3 regions of the Streptomyces sp. NPDC043812 genome follow, and region 3 is predicted to be linked to each of the others. Evidence: riboswitches for the same ligand, from Rfam matches in the RefSeq annotation. Region 3 holds a riboswitch; each other region holds the start of a gene.
The links. A riboswitch is a leader RNA that binds a small molecule or an ion and turns the genes downstream of it on or off. The one in region 3 is predicted to bind cyclic di-AMP.

Region 1: linked by a shared signal. The riboswitch ahead of AC067Z_RS20020 (M23 family metallopeptidase) and the one ahead of AC067Z_RS17480 (transglycosylase SLT domain-containing protein) in region 3 are both predicted to bind cyclic di-AMP.
Region 2: linked by a shared signal. The riboswitch ahead of AC067Z_RS04605 (transglycosylase family protein) and the one ahead of AC067Z_RS17480 (transglycosylase SLT domain-containing protein) in region 3 are both predicted to bind cyclic di-AMP.

Annotation. Positions count from the first base shown of each region.
Region 1 is NZ_JBWKCY010000013.1:17,540-25,351, forward strand. Features, by position in the region: gene AC067Z_RS20010 (ROK family protein) at 1-677, shown strand, start outside; gene AC067Z_RS20015 (SGNH/GDSL hydrolase family protein) at 720-1,511, opposite strand; gene AC067Z_RS20020 (M23 family metallopeptidase) at 1,689-2,639, opposite strand; cyclic di-AMP (ydaO/yuaA leader) riboswitch at 2,642-2,800, opposite strand; gene AC067Z_RS20025 (alpha-galactosidase) at 3,304-5,400, opposite strand; gene AC067Z_RS20030 (tyrosine-protein phosphatase) at 5,600-6,415, shown strand; gene AC067Z_RS20035 (DUF6126 family protein) at 6,419-6,595, opposite strand; gene AC067Z_RS20040 (helix-turn-helix domain-containing protein) at 6,611-7,198, opposite strand; gene AC067Z_RS20045 (aspartate aminotransferase family protein) at 7,260-7,812, opposite strand, start outside.
Region 2 is NZ_JBWKCY010000002.1:425,703-433,514, forward strand. Features, by position in the region: gene AC067Z_RS04595 (cytochrome P450 family protein) at 1-1,234, shown strand, start outside; gene AC067Z_RS04600 (transglycosylase family protein) at 1,376-2,320, shown strand; cyclic di-AMP (ydaO/yuaA leader) riboswitch at 2,591-2,765, shown strand; gene AC067Z_RS04605 (transglycosylase family protein) at 2,769-3,431, shown strand; gene eno (phosphopyruvate hydratase) at 3,704-4,990, shown strand; gene AC067Z_RS04615 (FtsB family cell division protein) at 5,081-5,554, shown strand; gene AC067Z_RS04620 (DUF501 domain-containing protein) at 5,585-6,121, shown strand; gene AC067Z_RS04625 (Ppx/GppA phosphatase family protein) at 6,118-7,056, shown strand; gene AC067Z_RS04630 (VOC family protein) at 7,067-7,812, opposite strand, start outside.
Region 3 is NZ_JBWKCY010000010.1:241,415-249,226, forward strand. Features, by position in the region: gene AC067Z_RS17465 (glycoside hydrolase family 65 protein) at 1-530, shown strand, start outside; gene AC067Z_RS17470 (CBS domain-containing protein) at 582-1,184, opposite strand; gene AC067Z_RS17475 (helix-turn-helix domain-containing protein) at 1,429-2,142, shown strand; cyclic di-AMP (ydaO/yuaA leader) riboswitch at 2,533-2,683, shown strand; gene AC067Z_RS17480 (transglycosylase SLT domain-containing protein) at 2,688-3,476, shown strand; gene AC067Z_RS17485 (Rossmann-fold NAD(P)-binding domain-containing protein) at 3,597-4,226, opposite strand; gene AC067Z_RS17490 (hypothetical protein) at 4,240-4,359, shown strand; gene AC067Z_RS17495 (ATP-grasp domain-containing protein) at 4,417-5,307, shown strand; gene AC067Z_RS17500 (ABC transporter permease) at 5,643-6,320, shown strand; gene AC067Z_RS17505 (ABC transporter permease) at 6,317-6,991, shown strand; partial or broken gene AC067Z_RS17510 (ABC transporter substrate-binding protein) at 6,988-7,812, shown strand, end outside.

The DNA.
Region 1 (7,812 bases), on a different contig from region 3:
ATCCGATCCCGGAGTTCTTCGCGGCGCGATTCGGTGTACGGGCCCTGGTCGACAACGACGTGAACGTGATGGCCCTGGGCGAGCACCGCCGTTCGTTCCCCGACACCCGATTCCTGCTCTACCTCAAGATCGGTACCGGCATCGGCTGCGGAATCGTCGCCGACGGCAGACTGCATCGGGGTGCGCAGGGATGCGCGGGCGACATCGGGCACATTCGCGTCGGCGAGCGGGACGAACCCTGCCGCTGCGGCAACAGCGGCTGTCTGGAGGCGATCGCGGGCGGCGCGGCGCTCGCCGCGCAGCTGTCCGCCCTCGGCCTGGACGCGGTTTCCGGCAGCGATGTGGTGAGGCTGGTGAAGTCCGGCAACCGGGACGCGGTGCGGATGGTGCGCGAGGCGGGCCGCGCGGTCGGCGAGGTGCTGGCCGGCCTGGTGAACTTCTTCAACCCGGAGACCGTGGTGGCGGGTGGCGCTCTGGCAGCCGTGCACGACCAGCTGCTGGCGGGGGTGCGGGAGGCGGTCTACCGCCGCTCGCATCCGCTGGCGACGCAGGCGCTGCGGATCGAGCCGAGCCGTACGGGCGAGAACGCGGCGGCTGTCGGGGCCGGGATCCTCGCCATCGAGCATGCGCTCTCCCCGTCCGAGGTCGACCGGCAGCTCGCCGGTTCCACGGCCTGAGCCCCGGGACGCGGAACGCCCCGGGGCCTGCGGCTCACGGCCTCAGAGCGGCAGGAGGTCCGGGCGCTTGGCCTCCACATGGTCGCCGGAGCTCTCGCCGCGCAGCCGTCGGCCGATCCAGGGCACCAGGTACTCGCGCGCCCAGTTGATGTCGTCGCGGCGTACCTCGAGCGCCCCACGCGGCGGCAGGAACGGCCACGGCTGGTCGGGGTCGGCCGGGATGTCGAGTCCCAGCACCTGGGCGGCCCGCAGCGCGACGCGGGTGTGACCCTCCGGTGACAGATGCAGCCGGTCGGCGTCCCAGGCGCGCCGGTCCTGCACGGACTTCAGCGACCAGAGGTCCAGGACGGGACAGCCGTAGCGGTCGGCGATGGCCCGCACATGGGCGGTGTACGTGGCGATCTTCCCGCGCAGATGGCGCAGGACGGGTACGTCACGGGTGTCGAATCCGGTGGTGACCATGACGGTGCCGACGGCGTCGGTGAGGTCGGCGACGGCCCGCTCGAAGCGCTCCGCCACGTCGTCGGGGTCGGAGCCCGGACGGATGATGTCGTTGCCGCCGGCACAGAACGACACGAGGTCGGGGGCGAGTTGCTTGGCCCTCGGGACCTGCTCCGCCACGATCTGGTCGAGGAGCCGGCCGCGTACGGCGAGGTTGGCGTACCTGAAGGTGTTTTCCGGTGCGAGGTCGTCGAGCAGGACCGCGAAACGGTCCGCCCAGCCGACGAACGTCCCGTCGGGACCGGGGTCTCCTACGCCCTCGGTGAAGCTGTCACCGATCGCTGCGTACGACCCGAATGCGCCGATGTTCTCTGTTCTCGAATCGTCTGCCACAGGAGCACATCTTTCCTTTACGGATGTGACCTACGCGACCGTAAGGAGGGGTTGACGGGAGGTGATCTTTACCACCAGTCGAGTTTCCACCAACCCGGAATACGCGGAATCCCTCGCTCCGCCGCCGGACGGAACGAGGGACGAGCGTCGGCCCGCCCAACGGCGGGCCGTAAGTACTCAGATGGAGACGCCGTGCTGACGCAGGTACGCCATCGGGTCGATGTCCGAGCCGTAGCCCGAGCCGGTACGGATCTCGAAGTGCAGGTGCGGGCCAGTCGAGTTGCCGGTCGAACCGGAGAGCCCGATCTGCTGGCCGCCGCTCACACTCTGCCCGCCGGAGACGGACAGGGAGGAGAGGTGGGCGTACTGCGAGTAGGTGCCGTCCGTGTGCTGGATGACGACCTCGTTGCCGTACGAGCCGCTCCAGCCGGCCGAGACGACGGTGCCGGGGCCGACGGAGTTGACGGTGGTGCCGGTGGCGGCGACGAAGTCGACACCGGTGTGGTAACCGCTGGACCACATGGAGCCGGACTGGTGGTACGGCGTGGAGATGCCCGCGCCGGCGATCGGCACCGTGAAGCCGGCGGCCGACGTCTTGCTCTCGGGCTTCTCCGCGGGCTTCTCGGCAGGAGCCTGGGGAGCGGCGGGCTTCTCGGCAGGCGCCTCGGGAGCGGCGGGCCGGACGGAGTCACGCGAGGACCGGGACTGCGACTCGGTGCGGGGCTCCGGGTCGCTCTTGGCCTTCGACTTCGCACCGATGGTCAGCTCGAGGCCGGGGTGGATCAGCGCCGGGTCGGCACCGATGGCGCGACGGTTGTCGTTGAACAGCTGCTTCCAGCCGCCGCGGACGTCCTGCTCCTCCGCGATCTTCGACAGATAGTCGCCGGGGACGACCGTGTAGGTCTTCGGCGCCTTCTTCGCGGCCTCGACGGCCGGAGCGGCGGCGAAGGAGGCCGGGGCGGCGGTGGCCTTCTCGGGCGCGGCGGCGGGGGCCGGGCCGGTCGCGGCATTGGCGCCGGTGGCGCCGAGCAGCGGCAGTGCGATGGCGGCGCCACCCGTACCGGCGACGACGAAGCCGCGGGTGATGGGGTTGGCCTTGGGACGGCGGTGCTTGCCCTTACCAGGCATGGCGCATTCCTCTCCGGCGCCGGCGAGGTGAGCTGTCGGGTTCGAGCTGGAGATGCCCGTTCGCGCTTGTTGCGCGAATTAACCCCAAGCCGTCCGATTTTTCCGGATACGGCGTACTACCTGGTTCCCCCGCTCCTGCCACACGTGGGTGGGTTCGAAGTCCGGTCGGCGGCAGGATTAGGCGGTCCGTCCGGATTGGTCGTGACCGTAGGCGAGCCGGGCACGCGCAAACAAGCGGCAGATTTCGCCGGGGATTGTCGGCTCGGAATAAAGCAAGGATTCCCCGTCACCCTCCGTGGACAAGGGATCTTCAATTCCCTGCTCCGCAACGGAATTGAGGCACCGAACCCCGGTACGTTCCGTCACGAATATGATCCTGCTCACCTGCCGGATCCCATCTCCCTTGCAGACGGGGCACGTTATATCGAATGACCCAATTCGGACAGAAGCAGCAAATGATTACCTAAGCCCGCACTTATCCATCAAGTGTTGTCGACAACGCCCGACTTCGTCCCCGCCGGACTCCGGGCCCGAGTGACGCGGGTCACTCGCCACCCCCACCCCTCGCCTGTGTCGTTCGCCGTGAAATCCCATCCAACGGCACACCGTGCGCGGGCAGCGAATTCGGCAGCCACCTTTTCCGTGAACGGAATTGAGGCGTCCGTCACGCCTTCCTGAGCCTGATCACGTTTGCATCCAGATCGCCGGTCAGCCCGGTGTGGAGTCCGTGATGGATCAGCACGGCACCTCGGTGGACCTTCCCGCTGTCCAGGCAGAGGTAGGCGGCGCGCGGGTCGATCCCGCGCAGTCTGACGGGCGGCGGCCGCTCGCCGTAGTGCTGAGCCTGAAGTGTCACAAGGACGACGATGTCGTCATCGCGGACATATTGGACAGCGCTGAGCCCGCCGTCCGGATCACGCAGCCGGTACAGCTCGCCGTGCTGCACCACCGGCCTGATCTCCTTGTAGAGCCGGACCCAGCCGCGGGCCTCGGTCAGCTCCGCCTCGCTCCAGTCCGTGAGATCGCCGCCGACACCCAGCACCCCCGCCATGGCACTGACGAAACGGAAGCGCAGACTGCTGCGCCGACCGTTCAGCTGGACATTGGGGCTGTCGGTGACCCAGGCGGCCATGACCCGCGCCGGGTGCAGCTGGCTGAAGCCGTGCTGGATGGCGAGCCGGTCCAGCGGGTCGGTGTTGTCGGAGGTCCACACCTGGTCGGTGCGACTGAGCACGCCCAGGTCGATCCGGCCGCCGCCGCCCGAGCAGGACTCGAAGGCGACACCCGGGTGCGCCGCCCGAAGACGGTCGAGCAGCGCGTACAGGGCATGCACATGCTCGACCCACAACTTCTGCGGGTAGGGCTCCCCCGGCCAGCCCGCATCGGTGAAGCAGCGGTTGAAGTCCCACTTCACATAGTCGACGGGAGCAGCGGAGAGCAGGCCGTCGAGCTGCTCCCACAGATACGCCTGCACATCGCTGCGCGCGAGATTCAGCACCAGCTGATTGCGCAGTTCGGTACGCGTGCGGCCGAGATGGTGCTGCACCCAGTCGGGATGCGCGCGGTAGAGATCGCTGTCGGCGTTGACCATCTCCGGCTCGACCCAGATGCCGAACTGCATACCGAGGGCGTGCACTTCGTCGGCCAGCGGCTTCAGCCCGTGCGGGAAGCGGTCCGGGTTGGGTGTCCAGTCACCGAGCCCCGCCCGGTCGCTCGTCCGGGCCCCGAACCAGGCGTCGTCCACGACGAACAGTTCGACACCCATCGCGGCGGCCCGCACGGCGAGTGCCCGCTGCTGCTCCTCCGAGATGTCGAACCCGGTGGCTTCCCAGGAGTTGTAGAGCACGGGCCGGTCCTGCCGGGCACCCGGGATCACATGCGCCAGCTGCCAGGCGTGCCAGGCGTGGCTCGCGCCGCCGAAGCCGCCCTCGCTCCACAGTCCGGCGAACACGGGCGAGGTGTAGCTCTCGCCGGGAGCGAGCCGCAGCAGCCCGGAGTCGTCGTGGCCGGCCCCGCCCGTGATCTGCACCATCCCGTCGGGCAGCTGCTGGACGCCGATCCGCCACGAACCGGACCACCCCAGCGCGCAGCCGTACACCTCGCCGTGCTCCTCGGTGGCCCCCTCGGCGTCGAGCGCGACCCAGGGCAGATGCTGGTGACCGGTGTGGCCGCGACGGCTTCCGATGATCTTTTCGCCGTAGGTCAGCGGCGACCGGACGAGCAGTGACTCGGCGGCCCAGCGGCCGTGCAGCTGCCCGAGCCGCCAGGCGTCGCGCCGGGGAAGCGTCCAGGTCGCGGCGTCGGCCCGGAGCAGTTCGAGGTCGGGCCCCGCGCCCTCGTGGGCGACGGTGACCCAGCGTTCGATCACGTCCGCGTCGTCCCGCATGCGGTAGTGGAGGGTGAGGCCGAGGCCGTGCACGGCGTCGGTGAAGTGCAGCCGGAGCTCGCCGTCCGCCGGATCCGTCGCGGCGCCTGCGAAGGCCCACTCGGTGCCCCGGACCTCGGCCGTGCGCACGGAGAGCGCCGGCCTCACGAACCGGGGGCCGCCCTCGACCGGGTACTCCTCATGTCCGTCGAGCGGGGCCTCGAAGGGCCAGTAGGGCGGCGGTCCCGCTGCGGCGAGGGCTTCCGCATCGGCTCCCGAGATGCGCGCACCCCAGTGCAGATGCACCAGTTCATCCCGTTCCGTGAGGTGAAGTGCGTAGCTGCTCGTGGCTCCGGTCAGCAGCCAGATACGCCCTTCACCGACGGTCTCCATCATCCCGACCCCTCAGCTGCTCACAGATTCTCAGATAGGCACAGGTTCACACAGGCTCGAACATCATCAACTGTCCGCAGCCGCGGGGGCAACGCCCTTGCGCCATGGGCGAGATGATTGCCCGATGAATGGAGTGTCGTATGGTCGGGATCGCGCCATCGTCGGCGACCGGCGCCGACGGCAGTCATCTGAAGGAGTCCACGTGACGCAGCAGCTGCCGCAGGCCCCGTCCACCGAGCCCCGGCTGGCCGGAGTCCGCAACTTCCGGGACGTGGGCGGACTGCCCACCGTGGACGGCCGGCGCGTGCAGCACGGCAGACTCTTCCGCAGCGGACACCTCGCCCATGCGACGGCGAGCGACGCCGCCTTCCTCACGGATCTCGGACTCCACACGATCTTCGACTTCCGCAACGCCGCCGACCAGCGGCTGGAGGGCCCGGACGTCGAGCTGCCGGGCGTGCGCAATCTGAATCTGCCGCTGAGCGACCCGGCCGACGGCGCCGAGTTCTGGAAGATGGTCCGCGACGGCAATCTCGACCAGCTGAAGTCGATCCTCGCCGACGGCAAGGGCGCGGGCCGGATGACCGCGTCGTACCGGACGATCATCAAGTACCGGACCTCGGAGCACAGCCGCGTTCTGCACGCGCTGGCCGAGGACAGTGTCCCGGCCCTCATGCACTGCGCGGCGGGCAAGGACCGTGCCGGTCTCTCGATCGCGATCACCCTGCTCGCCGTCGGCGTCGAGCGGGATGCCATCGAGGCGGACTACCTCATGTCCAACGACCCCCACCGCCGCTACAAGGTCAAGCGCAGCGACGACTCCCCCGCCGCCATGTCCCCGGAGGTCATGGAACTGCTGAGCCCGCTCTTCGACGCCCGCGCCTCCTATCTGGCGGCGGCGTTCGAGACGATCGAGGAGACCTGGGGCGGCACCGAGCGCTACCTCTCCGAGGGCCTGGGGCTCTCCGCCGACACCCGTGAGCGGCTGCGCGCACGTCTCCTGACGGACACCCCCTGACCGCTACTGGTTCTGTCCGCCGACCAGGAACAGCAGATACAGGAACGCGGCGATGAGGTGGCCGGCGATCAGATAGGCGAACAGCCGGATGACCAGCCCACGCGGAAAGCGCTCCTCGCGCCGGTCCTCCGGCCTGCTCGACAAGCGCCTGTCCAACGGGTCGTGCGACATGTCCTGGATCACATACCTTCCGGGTCAGACGTGCGGATGCGGGTCAGGGCTCTGCAGCAGGGTGTGCACGAACAGCAGCTCGGCGCCCTCGGGTGCGGCCGCGGAGATACGGTGCGGGGTGAGCGAGTCGAAGTGCGCGCTGTCCCCGGGCGCGAGCTCATGGACCGTGTCGCCGAGAGCGAGGCGCAGCCGTCCACCGACGACGTACAGCCACTCCTCTCCCGGATGCACCCGCACCAGATCGCCCTGGGCGCCGTAGGGCACGACCACCCGCAGCGCCTGCATGGCGCGGCCGGGGGCTCCGGCCTGGTGGTAGGTCCAGCCGTCGGCGGTCGTCGGCTCGCGGCGGCCGCCCCGGATGACGGGTTCGCGTTCGGGCGGCAGCTCGCCGAGGACCTCGGCGACCGTCGTACCGTAGATCCTGGCGAGGGCGAGGAGCATGGGCAGCGAGGGCTGCCGGTTCCCTGTCTCCAGCCGGGACAGATGTGCCGGGGAGAGCCCTGCGTGGTGGGCTGCGGCCTCGAGGGTCAGCCCGCGGCGGCGGCGCAGATCGCGCAGCCGGGGTGCGACGCGACGCAGCCCCTCGGCCGCCGATTCGGCGGATGTGGTCATGCCTCCATTGCGCCAGCCGGTTGCCTCCAAGGCAAATTTCTTGCCTCAGAGGCAAAACGCCTCAGCGGCCCGCCACCGCCTGCTTCACCAGCGTCTTCCCGAAGTCCCACATCAGACCGCCCCCGTTGTGGGCGTCGTCCATCACCGCCGTGAACGCCTCGACGAAGCGGTCCACCTCGCGCTCGCCGATGATCAGCGGCGGGATCAGTTTGATGACCTCCATGTGGTCGCCCGAGACCTGGGTGAGGATCCGGTACTTCTGCAGCAGCGGTACGACGACCATCTGCGCGAAAAGACCCTTCCGCGCGGCCTGCAACATGGTCCAGCGGCTGCGCAGCTTGATCGACTCGGGGCGGCCGAACTCGATCCCGATCATGAGCCCCCGGCCGCGCACCTCGTGCAGCAGCTCATAGCGGTCGACGAGCGCCGCCAGCCGGGCCCGCAGGAGCTCCCCCGTCATCCGTGCGTTGGCCACCACGTGCTCGTCCTCCAGCACGGACAGAACGGCGAGACCGGCGGCCATCGCCTGCGCGTTGGAACCGAAGCTGGCGGAGTGCACCAGCACCCGGTCCATGGACGAGTAGACCTTCTTGAAGATCCAGTCCTTGCCGAGG
Region 2 (7,812 bases), on a different contig from region 3:
GAACACCGCGCCCGAACTCTTCACCTGGGAGTTCGCCACCGACCCCTATCCCGCCTACGCCTGGCTGCGCGAGCACTCGCCCGTGCACCGGACCACGCTCCCGAGCGGGGTCGATGCATGGCTGGTGACCCGGTACGCGGACGCGCGGGAGGCGCTCGCCGACCAGCGGCTGTCCAAGAATCCCGCGCATCACGACGAGCCCGCGCACGCCAAGGGCAAGACGGGCATCCCCGGTGAGCGCAAGGCCGAGCTGATGACGCATCTGCTCAACATCGACCCGCCGGACCACACCCGGCTGCGGCGGCTCGTGTCCAAGGCGTTCACCCCGCGCCGCGTCGCCGAGTTCGCTCCGCGGGTGCAGGAGCTGACGGACCGGCTCATCGACGGCTTCGTGGAGAAGGGGGAGGCGGACCTCATCCACGAGTTCGCGTTCCCGCTCCCCATCTACGCGATCTGCGACATGCTCGGCGTCCCGCGCGAGGACCAGGACGACTTCCGCGACTGGGCGGGGATGATGATCCGTCACGGCGGCGGGCCGCGCGGCGGGGTCGCCCGGTCCGTGAAGAAGATGCGGGGATATCTCGCCGAACTGATCCATCGCAAGCGCGAGGAGCCGGGGGACGACCTCATCTCCGGGCTCATCAAGGCGTCCGACCACGGCGAGCACCTCACCGAGAACGAGGCCGCCGCGATGGCGTTCATCCTTCTCTTCGCCGGCTTCGAGACGACCGTGAACCTCATCGGCAACGGCGTCTACGCGCTGCTGCGCAACCCCGCACAGCGCGAGCGGCTGCAGGCTTCGCTCGCCGCCGGCGAGAGCGCGCTGCTGGAGACCGGGGTCGAGGAACTGCTGCGCTACGACGGGCCCGTCGAGCTCGCGACCTGGCGGTTCGCGACCGAGGAGCTGACGGTCGGCGGGCAGCGGATCGCCGCGGGAGATCCCGTACTCGTCGTGCTCGCCGCCGCGGACCGCGACCCGGAGCGCTTCGGCGAACCGGACACTCTCGACCTCGCCCGGCGCGACAACCAGCATCTGGGCTACGGCCACGGCATCCACTACTGCCTCGGCGCGCCGCTCGCCCGGCTCGAAGGACAGACCGCGCTCGCGACCCTGCTCAGGAGAATGCCCGACTTGCGGCTTGCGGGCGATCCAGCCGATTTGCGGTGGCGTGGGGGTCTCATCATGCGCGGATTGCGCACTCTGCCCGTTGAGTTCACACCCGCCAAAATCTGACGGTGGATCAAGTTCGTGACTTTCACGTGATCTCCGCTGCATCGACTTGTGACTCACGTTCGAATGCGGCTACGTTCACCGTCGACTCGGCAGGCGTCAGCAGGCCGCTCAGTCCTCAGTAGTCACGCGAAAGGCATTCTCATGCGCTCCGGGAACGGACGGCACCGCCGACCCCGTCAGGCTCCGGCCATCGTCGTCGCGGCAGGGGTGACCGGCTCGGCCATCGCGATCCCGCTCCTCGGCGCGGGTTCCGCTTCCGCCGCGGACTCCGCCGCCTGGGACCGTGTCGCCGAGTGCGAGACCGGTGGCGCATGGAGCGCCGACTTCGGTAACGGCTACTACGGCGGACTGCAGTTCGCGCAGGAGACCTGGGAGGAATTCGGCGGCACCTCGTACGCGGTGAGCGCCGATCTCGCGAGCCGTTCGCAGCAGATCGCCGTCGCGGAGAAGGTGCTCGAGGCGCAGGGGCCGGAGGCGTGGCCCGGCTGCGCGACGATCGCGGGCCTGACGGACGACGGCGCCGACACCGGCGTGGACCCCGGCATGGAGCCGGGCGACCTGCTGCTGCCCGAGTCCGGCGCGAGCGCCGCACCGTCCGCCGGGGAGGGCGCGGAGGACTCCGCGTCCGGGTCCGACACGTCGCGGCCCTCCGGGTCGGCCGACTCCTCCGGGGACGACGGCTCGCAGCCGAGGGACGCCGACGCGTCGGCATCCCCGGACACATCTGATGAACCGGCTGAATCGGGCACTCCGGACAACAGCGAGGAAACCGCTCCCGCGGACGGCAGCGGCAAGCATCGTGGCGAGGCCGCCAAGGACGAGAGCGAAGCGGGCAATTCGGACGAGGGTCGCGAAAGCGGTCGTCATGCCTCACGGGGTGACGCATCGGTACGCGACGGGGCGGCGGAGGCCGGGGACGGCAGCTACACCGTCCAGCCCGGCGACAACCTGTGGGGCATCGCGGACGAGCGCGAGCTGCCGGGAGGCTGGACCGCCCTCTACGAGGCGAACCAGGAGACCGTCGGGGACGACCCCGACCTCATCGTCCCCGGTCAGAGTCTCGATCTCGGCCTGAATCAGCCGTAGTTCACGCGGTGGTTCGCGGTCGTTTGTCCGTTCTGTTCCAGTGAGACAAGGGTCTCTTTGCGGCAACTAACAGGTTTCAGCCAGCAAATTCGGCCAAGACGGTCACGACCTGCGTAAACGCCCCTGATTGCCGGGGCGGATTGGGCGATTTCTCCCCGATGTTCAGCTTTGAACATCGGGGAGCCGTGTGTTTACGGTCGGAACCGCTCGCCACCGCGGGCACCGTCGACCGTCACGCCGAATCCTGCCGTCGGTCGGGGGGAACACTCGTCGCTCAGTGCGCCGAAGGCAGGAGCGGGGGACCCAAGGTAAGCGCCGGTCCCGGTCGTTGAAGGTGAGCGACCGAGGAACGGCTCGGGGTGAAGCCATGCGCCAGACGCGTGGCCGGGCAACTCACATGGCCCGAACCCGACAGCTCACCTCGTAGGCGTCGGTGAGGAGAAGCTCCATGCTGCGTTCCAGCAAGGCCAAGCACCGCCGCGCGTCAAGGGCCGTCCGTATCGCCACGCTCGCCGGCGTCACCGGTGCCGCCATCGCCGCCCCCATGCTCGCCGCCACCTCCGCCTCCGCCGCCACCACCTCCGAGTGGGACTCGGTCGCGCAGTGCGAGTCCGGCGGCAACTGGTCCATCAACACCGGCAACGGCTACTACGGCGGCCTGCAGTTCTCCGCCTCCACCTGGGCCGCGTACGGCGGCACCGCGTACGCCGCGTCCGCCGACCAGGCCTCCAAGTCCCAGCAGATAGCCGTCGCCGAGAAGGTCCTCGCCGGCCAGGGCAAGGGTGCCTGGCCGAGCTGCGGCGTCGGCCTGTCCAACGCCGCCAACGACGCCGCTCCGGCCCAGCCTGCGCAGCCGAAGCGCGCCGAGGCCCCGACCACGCGCTCCGAGCGCGCCGAGGCCCCGGCCAAGAAGGCCGCCAAGCCCGCCGCCAAGGCCAAGTCCTTCAAGAAGGGCGACGGCGAGTACAAGGTCAAGGCCGGCGACACCCTGAGCAGCATCGCCACGGCCGAGAAGGTCAAGGGCGGCTGGGAGAAGCTGTTCGAGCTGAACAAGAACATCGTCGAGGACGCCGATGTGATCCACCCGGGCCAGCAGCTCCACCTGCGCTGACCCGCCTCCTGTCCGCGCTCCGCAGCGCGGACAGGACCCCCGAGCACCCCGGTCCGGCCCGCGTTCCCCCGTGCGCGCCGGGCCGGGGTTTCGGCGTTCAAGGCGTTACCTACGAGTAGCTTCCGGGTGTTTTGTCCCCCGCGCTCAGTGTTCACGCCCTTTTTCGTCCCACGGGGCGGGCATCGGCCGGCCTTTGCCCCCGAGGCGGTTAGGCTCTTGGCGCAAGGCCAAGCAGACCTCTGCACTTTTCTCGCGTCACATCCCAGAAGGAGATGCTCGTGCCGTCCATCGACGTCGTCGTAGCCCGGGAAATCCTGGACTCCCGAGGCAACCCCACGGTCGAGGTCGAGGTTGGCCTCGACGACGGCAGCACGGGTCGTGCTGCAGTTCCGTCCGGCGCCTCCACCGGTGCGTTCGAGGCCCTCGAGCTCCGCGACGGTGACCAGAACCGCTACCTCGGCAAGGGCGTGGAGAAGGCCGTCCTCGCCGTCATCGAGCAGATCGGCCCGGAGCTCGTCGGCTACGACGCCACCGAGCAGCGCCTGATCGACCAGGCGATGTTCGACCTGGACGCCACGCCCGACAAGTCCTCGCTCGGCGCCAACGCCATCCTCGGCGTCTCCCTCGCCGTCGCGCACGCCGCCTCCGAGGCCTCCGACCTGCCGCTCTTCCGCTACCTCGGCGGCCCGAACGCGCACCTGCTGCCCGTTCCGATGATGAACATCCTGAACGGCGGCTCGCACGCCGACTCCAACGTGGACATCCAGGAGTTCATGATCGCGCCGATCGGCGCGGAGTCCTTCTCCGAGGCCCTGCGCTGGGGCGCCGAGGTCTACCACACCCTCAAGAAGGTGCTGAAGCAGAAGGGCCTGTCCACCGGTCTCGGCGACGAGGGCGGCTTCGCGCCGAACCTCGACTCCAACCGCGCCGCCCTGGACCTCATCCTCGAGGCCATCAAGGAGGCCGGCTACGCCCCCGGCAAGGACATCGCGCTGGCGCTCGACGTCGCCGCGTCCGAGTTCTACAAGGACGGCTCGTACGAGTTCGAGGGCAAGTCCCGCTCGGCCGCCGAGATGACCGAGTACTACGCGGAGCTCGTCGACGCCTACCCGCTGGTCTCCATCGAGGACCCGCTGTTCGAGGACGACTGGGCCGGCTGGCAGACCATCACCGAGAAGCTCGGCACCAAGGTGCAGCTCGTCGGCGACGACCTGTTCGTCACCAACCCCGAGCGTCTGGCCCGCGGCATCGAGGACGGCGCCGCCAACGCCCTGCTCGTCAAGGTCAACCAGATCGGTTCGCTGACCGAGACCCTGGACGCCGTCGAGCTGGCCCAGCGCAACGGCTTCAAGTGCATGATGTCCCACCGCTCCGGTGAGACCGAGGACGTCACCATCGCCGACCTGGCCGTCGCCACCAACTGCGGCCAGATCAAGACCGGTGCCCCGGCCCGCTCCGAGCGCGTCGCCAAGTACAACCAGCTGCTGCGCATCGAGGAGATCCTCGACGACGCGGCGGTGTACGCGGGCCGCTCCGCCTTCCCGCGCTTCAAGGGCTGATCACGGGCTGACGCCCTGTCGTCCCTACGTCCCCGGCCTCGGTCCCGTACCGTGTCCGGGGACGTAGGCGTGTGAAGGGGAGGCGAGACCATGGCGCGCAGGCCGGACGCGGACCGGTTCTCCACCGCGACCCGGCTGCGGCTGCTCGGTGAGCAGACCGCTGCCCGGGTCTACCGCTCCCAGAACCGCCGCCAGGCCCGCCGCTCCCGGCTCACCGGCCGGGCGGCCTTCCTGGCACTGGTCGTCTGCTCCCTGGTCGTCGCCCTCGCCTACCCGATGCGGCAGTACGTCTCCCAGCGCGCGGACATCGCCGAGCAGGAACGCCTCACGCGCGAGGCCCGGGCGCAGGTCGAGCAGCTCCGGGACGAGAAGGCGCGGCTCCAGGACGACATGTACATCCGCCGGCTGGCCCGTGAGCATCTGCACTACGTGGTCCCGGGCGAGACCGGTTACACGGTGATCGACCCCGAGGCCGTGCAGGAACGCCGCGAGGACGACGGCGCCGCCGACCGGCCCTGGTACTCGAACGTGTGGAACGGCGTGGACAACGCCGACCGCAAGTAGACCCATCGCACAGCACTGAACTAGGCAGGCATGGAAACCCCTCCTCCCACCACCGAGCACACCGAGCCGACCGACGCGGACATCGCCGCGTTCAAGGAGCAGCTCGGCCGGCCCCCGCGCGGGCTGCGCGCGATCGCGCACCGCTGCCCGTGCGGACAGCCCGATGTCGTCGAGACGGCACCGCGGTTGCCGGACGGTACGCCGTTCCCGACGCTGTACTACCTGAGCTGCCCGCGTGCCGCGTCCGCGATCGGCACGCTGGAGGCGAACGGCGTCATGAAGGAGATGACCGAGCGCCTGGCCACCGACCCGGAGCTCGCCGCCGCCTACCGCGCCGCGCACGAGGACTACATCGCCCGCCGTGACGCGATCGAGGTTCTCCAGGGCTTCCCCAGCGCGGGCGGCATGCCCGACCGGGTCAAGTGCCTGCACGTCCTGGTCGGCCACTCGCTCGCGGCCGGCCCCGGGGTGAACCCGCTCGGCGACGAGGCGATCGCCATGCTGCCCGAGTGGTGGCGCAAGGGCCCGTGCGTGACCGGCTGCCTCACCGAGGGGGAAGAGGCGTGACCCGCGTCGCCGCCATCGACTGCGGCACCAACTCCATCCGGCTGCTCGTCGCCGATGTCGACCCGGAGTCGGGCCGGCTGACCGACCTCGACCGACGCATGATCATCGTGCGGCTCGGCCAGGGTGTCGACCGCACCGGTCGCCTCGCCCCCGAGGCGCTGGAGCGCACGTTCGCGGCCTGCCGCGAGTACGCCGCCGTGATCAAGGAGCTGGGCGCGGAGACCGTCCGCTTCGTCGCCACCTCGGCATCCCGCGACGCCGAGAACCGCGACGAGTTCGTCCGGGGCGTCCTCGACATCCTCGGTGTGGAACCGGAGGTCATCACCGGCGACCAGGAGGCCGAGTTCTCCTTCACCGGTGCCACGAAGTCGCTGGCCGGGCGCACCGACCTGGCCACGCCGTATCTCGTCGTCGACATCGGCGGCGGCTCGACCGAGTTCGTCGTGGGCGAGGAGCACTCCCGCGCCGCCTGCTCCGTCGACGTCGGCTGCGTCCGGTTGACCGAGCGTCATGCGCCGAGCAGCCCGGCGACGCCGGAGCAGATCGCGGCGATCCGCGCCGACATCGAGTCGGCGCTCGACGTCGTCGCCGAGACCGTGCCGATCGGCGAGGCCCGCACCCTTGTCGGCCTCGCCGGCTCGGTGACCACGGTCGCGGGCATCGCGCTCGGCCTGGACACCTACGACTCCGAGGCCATCCACCACTCGCGGATCTCCTACGAGCAGGTGGAGGAGGTCACCACGATGCTGCTGAACTCGACGCACGACGAGCGCGCGGCGATCGGTGTGATGCACCCCGGCCGGGTCGACGTCATCGCGGCCGGGGCGCTCGTCCTGCTCACGATCATGCAGCGCATCGACGCCCGCGAGGTCGTCGTCAGCGAGCACGACATCCTCGACGGCATCGCTTACAAGGCGGCCGAGGGCTGGTTCTGAGCGGTCCCGCTCAGGCGGCGGGCGGGGCCGGGGTGAGGACGACGAACTCCGCTCCCGCCGGGTCGTTGCACACCGCGAGGCGGCCGACGCCCTCCGCGTCCTCCGGCCCCATGGAGACCGAGCCGCCCTTCTCCCGTACGAGAGCGACCGTGGCGTCGCAGTCCGCCGAGCCGAAGACCGGGTGCCAGTACGGCTTGGTGTCACCGGACGCGAACATGTCCGGGACGGCCATGACACCGCCGAACATCCGCTCCGGCGGGAGGCCCTTGGGCGTCACCATCGTGTACGTACCGCCGCCGCCCGGCAGCTCCATGTCCTGGCCGGTCCAGCCGAAGACGGTGCCGTAGAAGCTCTGCGCGGCGGCCGAGTCGGTGGTGTAGAGCTCGACCCAGCCGAGGCTGCCGATGACGTCCGCGGCCTGGATGCCCGGGTAGGCGCCGGCCTGCCACACGGCGAACTGTGCGCCCTGGGGGTCGGTGAGCTGCGCGAACCGGCCCTCCTCCGACACCTCCGACGGCGCGGTGCGGACGGAGCCGCCCGCCTGCTCGACGCTCTTGACGGTGCTCTCGATGTCCGGGGTGTTGAAGTAGATCATCCAGGCCGAGCGGGCGCCCTCCTCGGTGAGCTTGCCGACCGCGCCCACCACCTTGCCGTCCAGCTGGAACATCTTGTAGTCGCCCGAGTCGTCGCCGCCCATCGACTGGGCCTGCCAGCCGAACACGGAGCCGTAGAAGGCGGCGGCCGCCTCTACGTCGG
Region 3 (7,812 bases):
TCTCGCCCGCCGAACTGAGTGGCCTCTTCCGGCGCCTCGGCTACGAACTCGACGCCGAGACCTGGCACCGGACGGTGGACTACTACCTGAGACGCACCAGCCACGGATCGACTCTCAGCGGTCTGGTCCACGGCTGGGTGCTGGCCAGGGTGCGCCGCGAGGATGCCTGGTCGTACTGCCGCGAGGCGCTGGAGGGCGACATTGCCGATCTGCAGGGCGGCACCACCGAGGAGGGCGTGCACCTGGGCGCGATGGCGGGCACCCTCGACCTCTTCCAGCGCGGCCTGACCGGGCTGGAGACCCGTAACGGGGCGTTGTGGTTCGACCCCGTCCCCTCGCCCCAGCTGTCCGAGTACGGCTTCTCCGTCCGCTACCACGGGCACTGGGGTGTGCGGGTACGGATGCGGCCCGGGGAGCTGAGGATCGGCGTACCGGCCTCCGACGGGCCCCCCGTCGAGGTGCGGCTCTCCCACCACACGGTGTCCGTGGAGCCGGGCACGTCGTGCCTGCTCACCCTGCCGGAGGACTGAACGGTCGGCGTGCCCCGCCCCTGAGGGCTCCGTGTCGTCGTGCCCCGCCGCTCACGCCTTCGTGTCGTCGTGCTCGAAGGCGAGCCGGTCGACGACGTCCACCACGCCGTCGATGCTCTGGCACATACGCACCACGATGCGCACCTGACTTCTGTGCTCCAGCATCCCGCTGAGCGTCACTCTGCCGTCGTCGACCTCGACCGCCACCGCCGCGGGGGACACCCCGAGCGTCCGCGCGAGCACCTCCTCGACGATCTCCTCCTGGATGGCGCGGTCGCGGCGGAGGAACAGCTGGAGCAGATCGCTGCGGCTCACCACCCCGATGAGCCGGCCGGAGGCGTCCACCACCGGCAGCCGTTTGATGCGGCGTTCCTCCATCACCCGGGCAGCCTCCACGGCATTCCACTCGGGACGTGCCACCACGGCGGGGCTGGACATGAGCCCCTCGGCGGTGTCGGAGCCACTGCCGCTGGTGTATCTGCGCAGCAGGTCCGCCTCGGACACCACGCCGACCGGCCGGCCGTCCTCGTCGATCACCGGGACGGCCGTGATGCCGTACTCATCGAGCAGTCGCGCGATCTCCTTGAACGCGGTGCCGCGCTGTGCGACGACGGCCTGCGGCGTCATCAGGTCGGCCACGGAACGGTGCCTCATCGCCCGCCGGTCCTGAGCTTCATCGCGGCACCTCCACGCGCCTTCGTCCTGTTCCCCGATTCTCCGATCATGTCCAGTGTCGGCCACCCGCGCCGTATGCCCGGACCGCCCCGCCGGTCCGCCCGCCGCCGCCGGACCCCGCCGGTGGCCCCGCCCCGCCGCCGTGCGGCGCCTGCGTCCCGTGGCTACCGTGGGCGCGAGGCCCGCGTCGCGGCTGGAACACGGATTGGGGAAGGTGCCCACCATGCCCGAGCAGCCCACGACCGCAGCCGGTGTTCCGGGCAGGGGAGGGCCGAAGGAGGAGATCGGTCGCCGGGTCGCTGCCCGTCGGCGGCAGCTCGGGCTGTCCCGGGAGGACGTCGCCCTGCGGGCGGGCTCGGCACCGGGGTACATCGAGTATCTGGAGGACAAGTCGGCGACGCCCGGGATGGGCTTCCTGCTGCGTCTGGCCGATGCCCTGGAGACGACGGTCACCGCGCTGACCGGCGGAGAGGCCGATCTGCCGCCGGGGGTGGGCAGGGCCGCCTACCACCCCGAGCTGGTGGAGCTCGGTTCCGACGAGTGCTGGTCGCTGCTGGGGACGCACGGGGTGGGCCGCGTCGCGGTCACCACCCAGGAGGGGCCGGCCATTCTCCCGGTCAACTACCTTGTCGCCGAAGGGGAGGTGGCCTTCCTGACCACGCCCGACGTGCTGCCCGCCAGGGCCGCCGACGGCGAGATCGCCTTCGAAGTCGACCATATCGACGAGGCGTTCAGCCAGGGATGGAGTGTGCTGGTCGTGGGCACCGCCCGGACCGTCACCGACGAGGCCGCCGTACGGGAGCTGGAGCGGCAGGCGTACAGCGCGCCATGGGCCGGGGGAGAGCGGGAGCTGTGGATCGCGGTCGCGCCGGAGAGGGTCACGGGCCGCCGCATCCTGGTGCGCGCGGCGCCGGGACGCCCGCATCTCCACCGGTGAGGGCCTGACAGTCAGGGCCCGACCCCTCGGGGGATGAATCGGGCATTCAGCTTCATTAGCGAATGTTTCGGAATTCGCCGCATGACTGGTTCATTTCTGATTGCCCTCATGTCCGTTTAGCGGCATCTTGCATGTCTCGTCATTCTTTGTTCCAGCGGTCGTGACTTCGGTCACGACCGTGGGAACCCTGAGCGGAACCAAGTGCTCCACTTTCCTTGCGCGGAGCGAGAGTTGGGCCCTCCGTGATCAATGGATGATGAGATCATTTGTCCCTTTCTCTGCCTATCCATTGCGTTTGTGAATTCAGGGCTTGTTTCCTCCGGGCGCTCTCGCTTACGGTCACCGCATTCCGGATGGAACGCCGAATCCTGCCGCCGTCCGGTACCCGACCACACAAACTCGCGTAGGGCAGGAGCGGGGGACCCAGGTAAGCCGCCGGTCCGCACAGCGGAACGGCTAGGGGTGAAGTCGCTGCAATCCGGCGACCGGACATCTCCAGTCCGAACCCGACAGCTCACCTCGCAGGCGACGGAGAGGAATTCGTCATGCCTGCAAAGGGTAAGCACCGCCGTCCCAAGTCCCACCGCCTCACTCGCGGATTCGCCGTCGCAGGCACGGGTGGTGCGGCCCTCGCCCTGCCACTGATCGGCGCGACCACCGCCGGCGCGGCCCAGCCCGCCCAGCCGGCCACCGTCGAGAAGGTCGCCGTGTCGGCCCCTGCTCCCGCGAAGAAGGCGCCGAGCACCTACTCCGTCGTGGCCGGCGACTCCCTGTCGCGGATCGCCCACCAGCACTCCCTCAGTGGTGGCTGGAAGGAGCTGTACAACGACAACCGCCGGAACATCGGTGCCGACCCGGCGCTGATCCGTCCCGGCCTCGAGCTGACCATCGGCGCCAAGGCCAAGACGGCGGCGGACTCCGCGAAGCGTGCCACCGCCGACCGCGCGGACCGCTCCGAGCGCACGAGCGCCGCGCCCACCAAGGCCGCCCCCAAGGCGAAGCCCACCGCGTACGCCGACAACCTGGACGGCTGGATCCGCGAGTCGCTCGACGTGATGGGCAAGCACGGAATTCCCGGATCCTACGAGGGAATTCACCGCAACATCATGCGTGAGTCCTCGGGCAATCCGCTGGCGATCAACAACTGGGATTCCAACGCCGTTGCCGGAACGCCGTCCAAGGGTCTTCTTCAGGTGATCGACCCGACCTTCCGCGCCTACCATGTGCCCGGTACTTCCATGGACAGCTACGACCCGGTCGCGAACATCACCGCCGCGTGCAACTATGCCGCCGACAGGTACGGTTCGATCGACAATGTGAACGGTCCCTACTGACCGTCCCGTTGTCTTCGCGGTTCCGATTGCACATGAATTCACGGCCGAGGGGCGCGGGTCCTGACATCTCGTCAGCACCCGCGCCCCTCGGCCGTTCCCGGGCGGGCTCCGACGCGGGAGTCACTGCTCCGCGACGGCGGTTCCCGCGGCCCGGTCCTCAGCGGCAGCGGGCAGCGTGAACCCCGTGAGGCGTTCGGCCTCCGACCACAGCCGGGCGTTGACCGCGGGGTCCAGCGCCCGGCGGGTGATGCGCGCGGTGGTGGTGGGCCGCACGAGCCCGAGGCGGTGACCGGGTCCGTAGTACCCGCCGGACACTGCTGCCGGATCGGCTGCCGCGAACAGCAGGGGTTCGGAGCCCTGCTCGACACCCTGCTTGGGCAGGAAGTCCAGCGCCTTGCGCACCGCGTGCAGCCGGGGCGGCCTGACCCGGCCCAGGCTCGCTCCCGCTGTCTGCAGATTGGTGATCGTGTAGCCCGGGTGGGCGGCGGTGCTGACCAGGTTCCAGCCCCTGTCGGCGGCTGTCTCCGCGAGCCTGCCGGCCATGATCAGATCGGCCAGCTTGGACTGCGCGTACGCCAGGTTCGGGCGGTAGCGGCGCTCCCACTGGAGATCGTCGAACCGGATCCGGCCGAAGTTGGCCGTACCGCTGCTCATGGTCGCCACGCGCGGCGCGGGGGCGGCGAGCAGGGCGGGCAGCAGGCGCAGTGTCAGGGCGAACTGGTCTTCGGTGCCATCTGGACCTACGCCCATCCCCTCGGCCGCGATGCAGGCCGCCTACGCCGCCGACCCCGCGCTCGCCGCGTTGCGCCTCGACTTCACCGCGACCCTGCGGGAGACCCTCGAGGTCCTGTTGTCCGGGCCGCTCGCACGGGCAGGCCGCTGACGCGCACGCGTGGCCGCAGGCACCGGCCGGCCGCGCCAGGGGGCGCCCCGTGGCCGAATGAGGCCCTTGGATAGTTTTACGGTCAACCGATCTCAGGAGACGCCCGTGTCCGCCAGGCCCCGCTTGCTGCTCGTCACCGATCTCGCCTACCCGGCCAGGGGCCGCCGGTACTGCGACGAGGACATCTTCCTGTCCGCCCGGCTGCGCGAGGACTTCGACCTCGCCCTGTGCCACCCCGGGGACGCGGCCACCCTGATGTCCGGCTTCGACGCCGTCGTGGTCCGCAACAGCGGACCCGTACTCCACTACCAGGACGCCTACGACGACTTCCGCGACCGTGCCGCCCGCGACGGCGTCCGCGTCTACAACCCGCTGTCCGCCCGCGGCGACATGGCAGGCAAGCAGTACCTGCTGGACCTGACCGCGGCAGGGCTGCCAGTCATCCCCACGGTCGACCGGCTCGACGACCTCGGTCTGCTGCCTCCGGCCGAGCAGTACGTGGTCAAGCCCAAGGTGGGCGCGGACTCCATCGGGCTGCAGTTCGCCGGCCCGGACGCCCTGCCCGGACTGGTCCACGGTGACGTGCTCGTCCAGCCGCGCATCGACTTCCGCTACGAGGTCTCGTTCTACTTCGTCGACGACGCCTTCCAGTACGCCTTCTACGCCCCTGACCCCGACCGGCGATGGGCCCTGGAGCCGTACGAGCCCACTGCGGACGACCTCGCCTTCGCCCGCCTCTTCGTCGACTGGAACACCATCGACCACGGCATCCAGCGCGTCGACGCCTGCCGCACCGCGGACGGCGCACTGCTGCTCGTCGAGCTGGAGGACCTCAACCCGTATCTGTCCCTGGACCTCGTCGACGACGCGACCCGCGAAGGATTCGTCGCGGCCATGAAGGCATCGCTGCACCGCTTCCTGGCGGCGCCGGTTCCGGGTCTGTCCTAGGGCGTGTCCTCGGGGCGCCCCCGGTCAGGCCCTCGTCATCACCATCCGGCTCAGGACCGGTGACGTGTTCTCGGACCGCGAGCTGTGCGTCGTGCCCCGGGCAACGAGCTCTGTCCGGTCGCCGAGGAGGCGGCCGCGATCGTCCTGCTCGAACCCGAAGACGTCCTCAACACGGCTGACGCGGGCGGCCCGATGACCAAGGCAGCGGAGGCCCTGGACCGAACGGGACGGCCGGGGGCGGCCGGCTGCGTCGCACCCCGCCCCGGCCCGCCCGCGTCCGCCCGGACAGGCGAGCCCAGCGCGCACACACCGTCCTCGCGGGCTGCAATGGACAGATGACCGCGCCTCCCGACGACTGCCTCGCGCGAAACGACTGGATCTGCGGCGACTACCTCACCACCCGCAGCGAGATCATCACCGCCGCGGTGCTCCAGCATCTGCAGCTGACGTTCCTGGCGGTCTTCATCGGGCTCGTGCTCGCAGTCCCCCTCGCCGTGGCCGCCCGCCGCTGGGGGTGGGCCGCCGCGCCCGTGCTGGCCGTCACGACGATTCTCTACACGATCCCGTCGCTGGCGATGTTCTCCCTGCTGCTGCCCGTCTACGGCCTGTCCGCCACCATCGTGGTGGCCGGGCTCGTCCTGTACTCGCTCACCCTGCTCGTACGCAACATCCTCGCCGGTCTGCGCGCCGTCCCGGAGGACACCCGTCAGGCCGCACGCGGCATGGGATACGGGCCCCTGAGGATGCTGTGCGCCGTGGAACTCCCGCTCGCCCTGCCCGCCGCGATGGCCGGGCTGCGCATCGCCACCGTCTCCGCCGTCTCCCTCGTCACTATCGGTGCGATCGTCGGCTACGGCGGCCTCGGCAATCTCATCTACGCAGGTATGAACACCTACTTCAAGGCTCAGGTGCTCACCGCCTCCGTCCTGTGCGTGGTCATCGCCGTCGCCGCGGACCTGGCGCTGCTGCTCGTGCAGCGCGTGCTCACGCCGTGGACGAGGCGGACCTCATGAACACCCTTTCGTCCGCGTGGGACTGGCTCACCACCGCCGCCAACTGGTCCGGCGACGGCGGCATCTGGCAGCGGCTCGGCGAGCACCTCTTCCTCACCGCCGTCTGTCTCGTCCTCAGCTGCCTCATCGCCCTTCCCGTCGCCCTCGTCCTCGGACATCTCGGCAAGGGCGGCGCCCTCGCCGTCAACATCTCGAACGTGGGCCGCGCCGTCCCCACCTTCGCCGTGCTCGTCCTGCTGCTGCTCAGCCCGATCGGCTCGTACGGATCATGGCCGACGATCATCGCCCTGGTGCTGTTCGCCGTGCCGCCCCTGCTCACCAACGCCTACGTCGGCATGCGCGGCGTGGACCAGGACACCGTGCGGGCCGCGCGAGGCATGGGCATGACCGGTCCCCAACTGCTGTTCCGTGTCGAAGTGCCGCTCGCGCTGCCGCTGATCCTCACCGGGCTGCGGATCGCCGCCGTGCAGCTCGTCGCCACGGCGACGATCGCCGCGCTCGCGGGCGGTGGCGGCCTCGGACGGATCATCACCGCGGGCTTCAACCTCGCATCCACCCCGCAGGTGGTCGCGGGAGCGGTACTCGTCGCGGTGTTCGCGCTCATCGTCGAGGGACTGTTCGAACTGGTCCAGCGGCTGGCACCGGCCTGGGCCCGGGGGAGCGGTGCATGAGAACGCCCAGGACACGCGCCCCACTGGCTGCCGCGGCCGCGGCCCTGCTCACCGCCGGCTGCGCCACCGGACCGTCTCTGGAGACCCAGGGCGAGGTCACCGCGCCGCCCGGCGACAGCAAGCACCTGACGATCGGGTCGGCGGGCTTCACCGAGAGCGATCTGCTGGCCCGGATGTACGCGCTGCTGCTCACCGACGCCGGATACGGCACCGAGATCCTCTCCGTCACCAACCGCGAGCTGTACGAACCGGCGCTGGAGAGCGGCCAGATCGATGTCGTACCCGAGTACGCGGCGACGTTCGCCGACTGGCTGAACGCGAAGGTGAACGGGCCGAAAGCGGCAACCGTCGGATCGCCCGACCTCGCCGCAACCATGTCCGCCCTGCGGGCACTCGCGACGCCGCGAGGACTCACCATCCTCGACGCCGGCAGGGCCGTCGACCAGAACGCCTTCGCTGTCACCGAGTCGTTCGCGTCCGAGAACGGGCTGAAGACACTGAGCGACCTGGGCCGTTCCGGGCGCCCGGTGCGGCTCGCGGCCGGAGACGAGTGTGTGCAGCGCCCCTACTGTGCTCCTGGTTTGAAGAAGACCTATGGAATCGACATCACCGCTGTCGACCCGAAGGGTGTGGGCACCACACAGGCCAAACAGGCCGTCCAGAGCGGTCAGGACCAGATGGTGCTCACCACCACCACGGACGCGACACTCGACGACTTCGGTCTCGTCCTGCTCGCGGACGACAGGCGTCTGCAGAACGCCGACTACATCGTGCCCGTCGTCAACCGGGCCAGGGCGGGCGGCGAAGGCGTCACCCGTGCT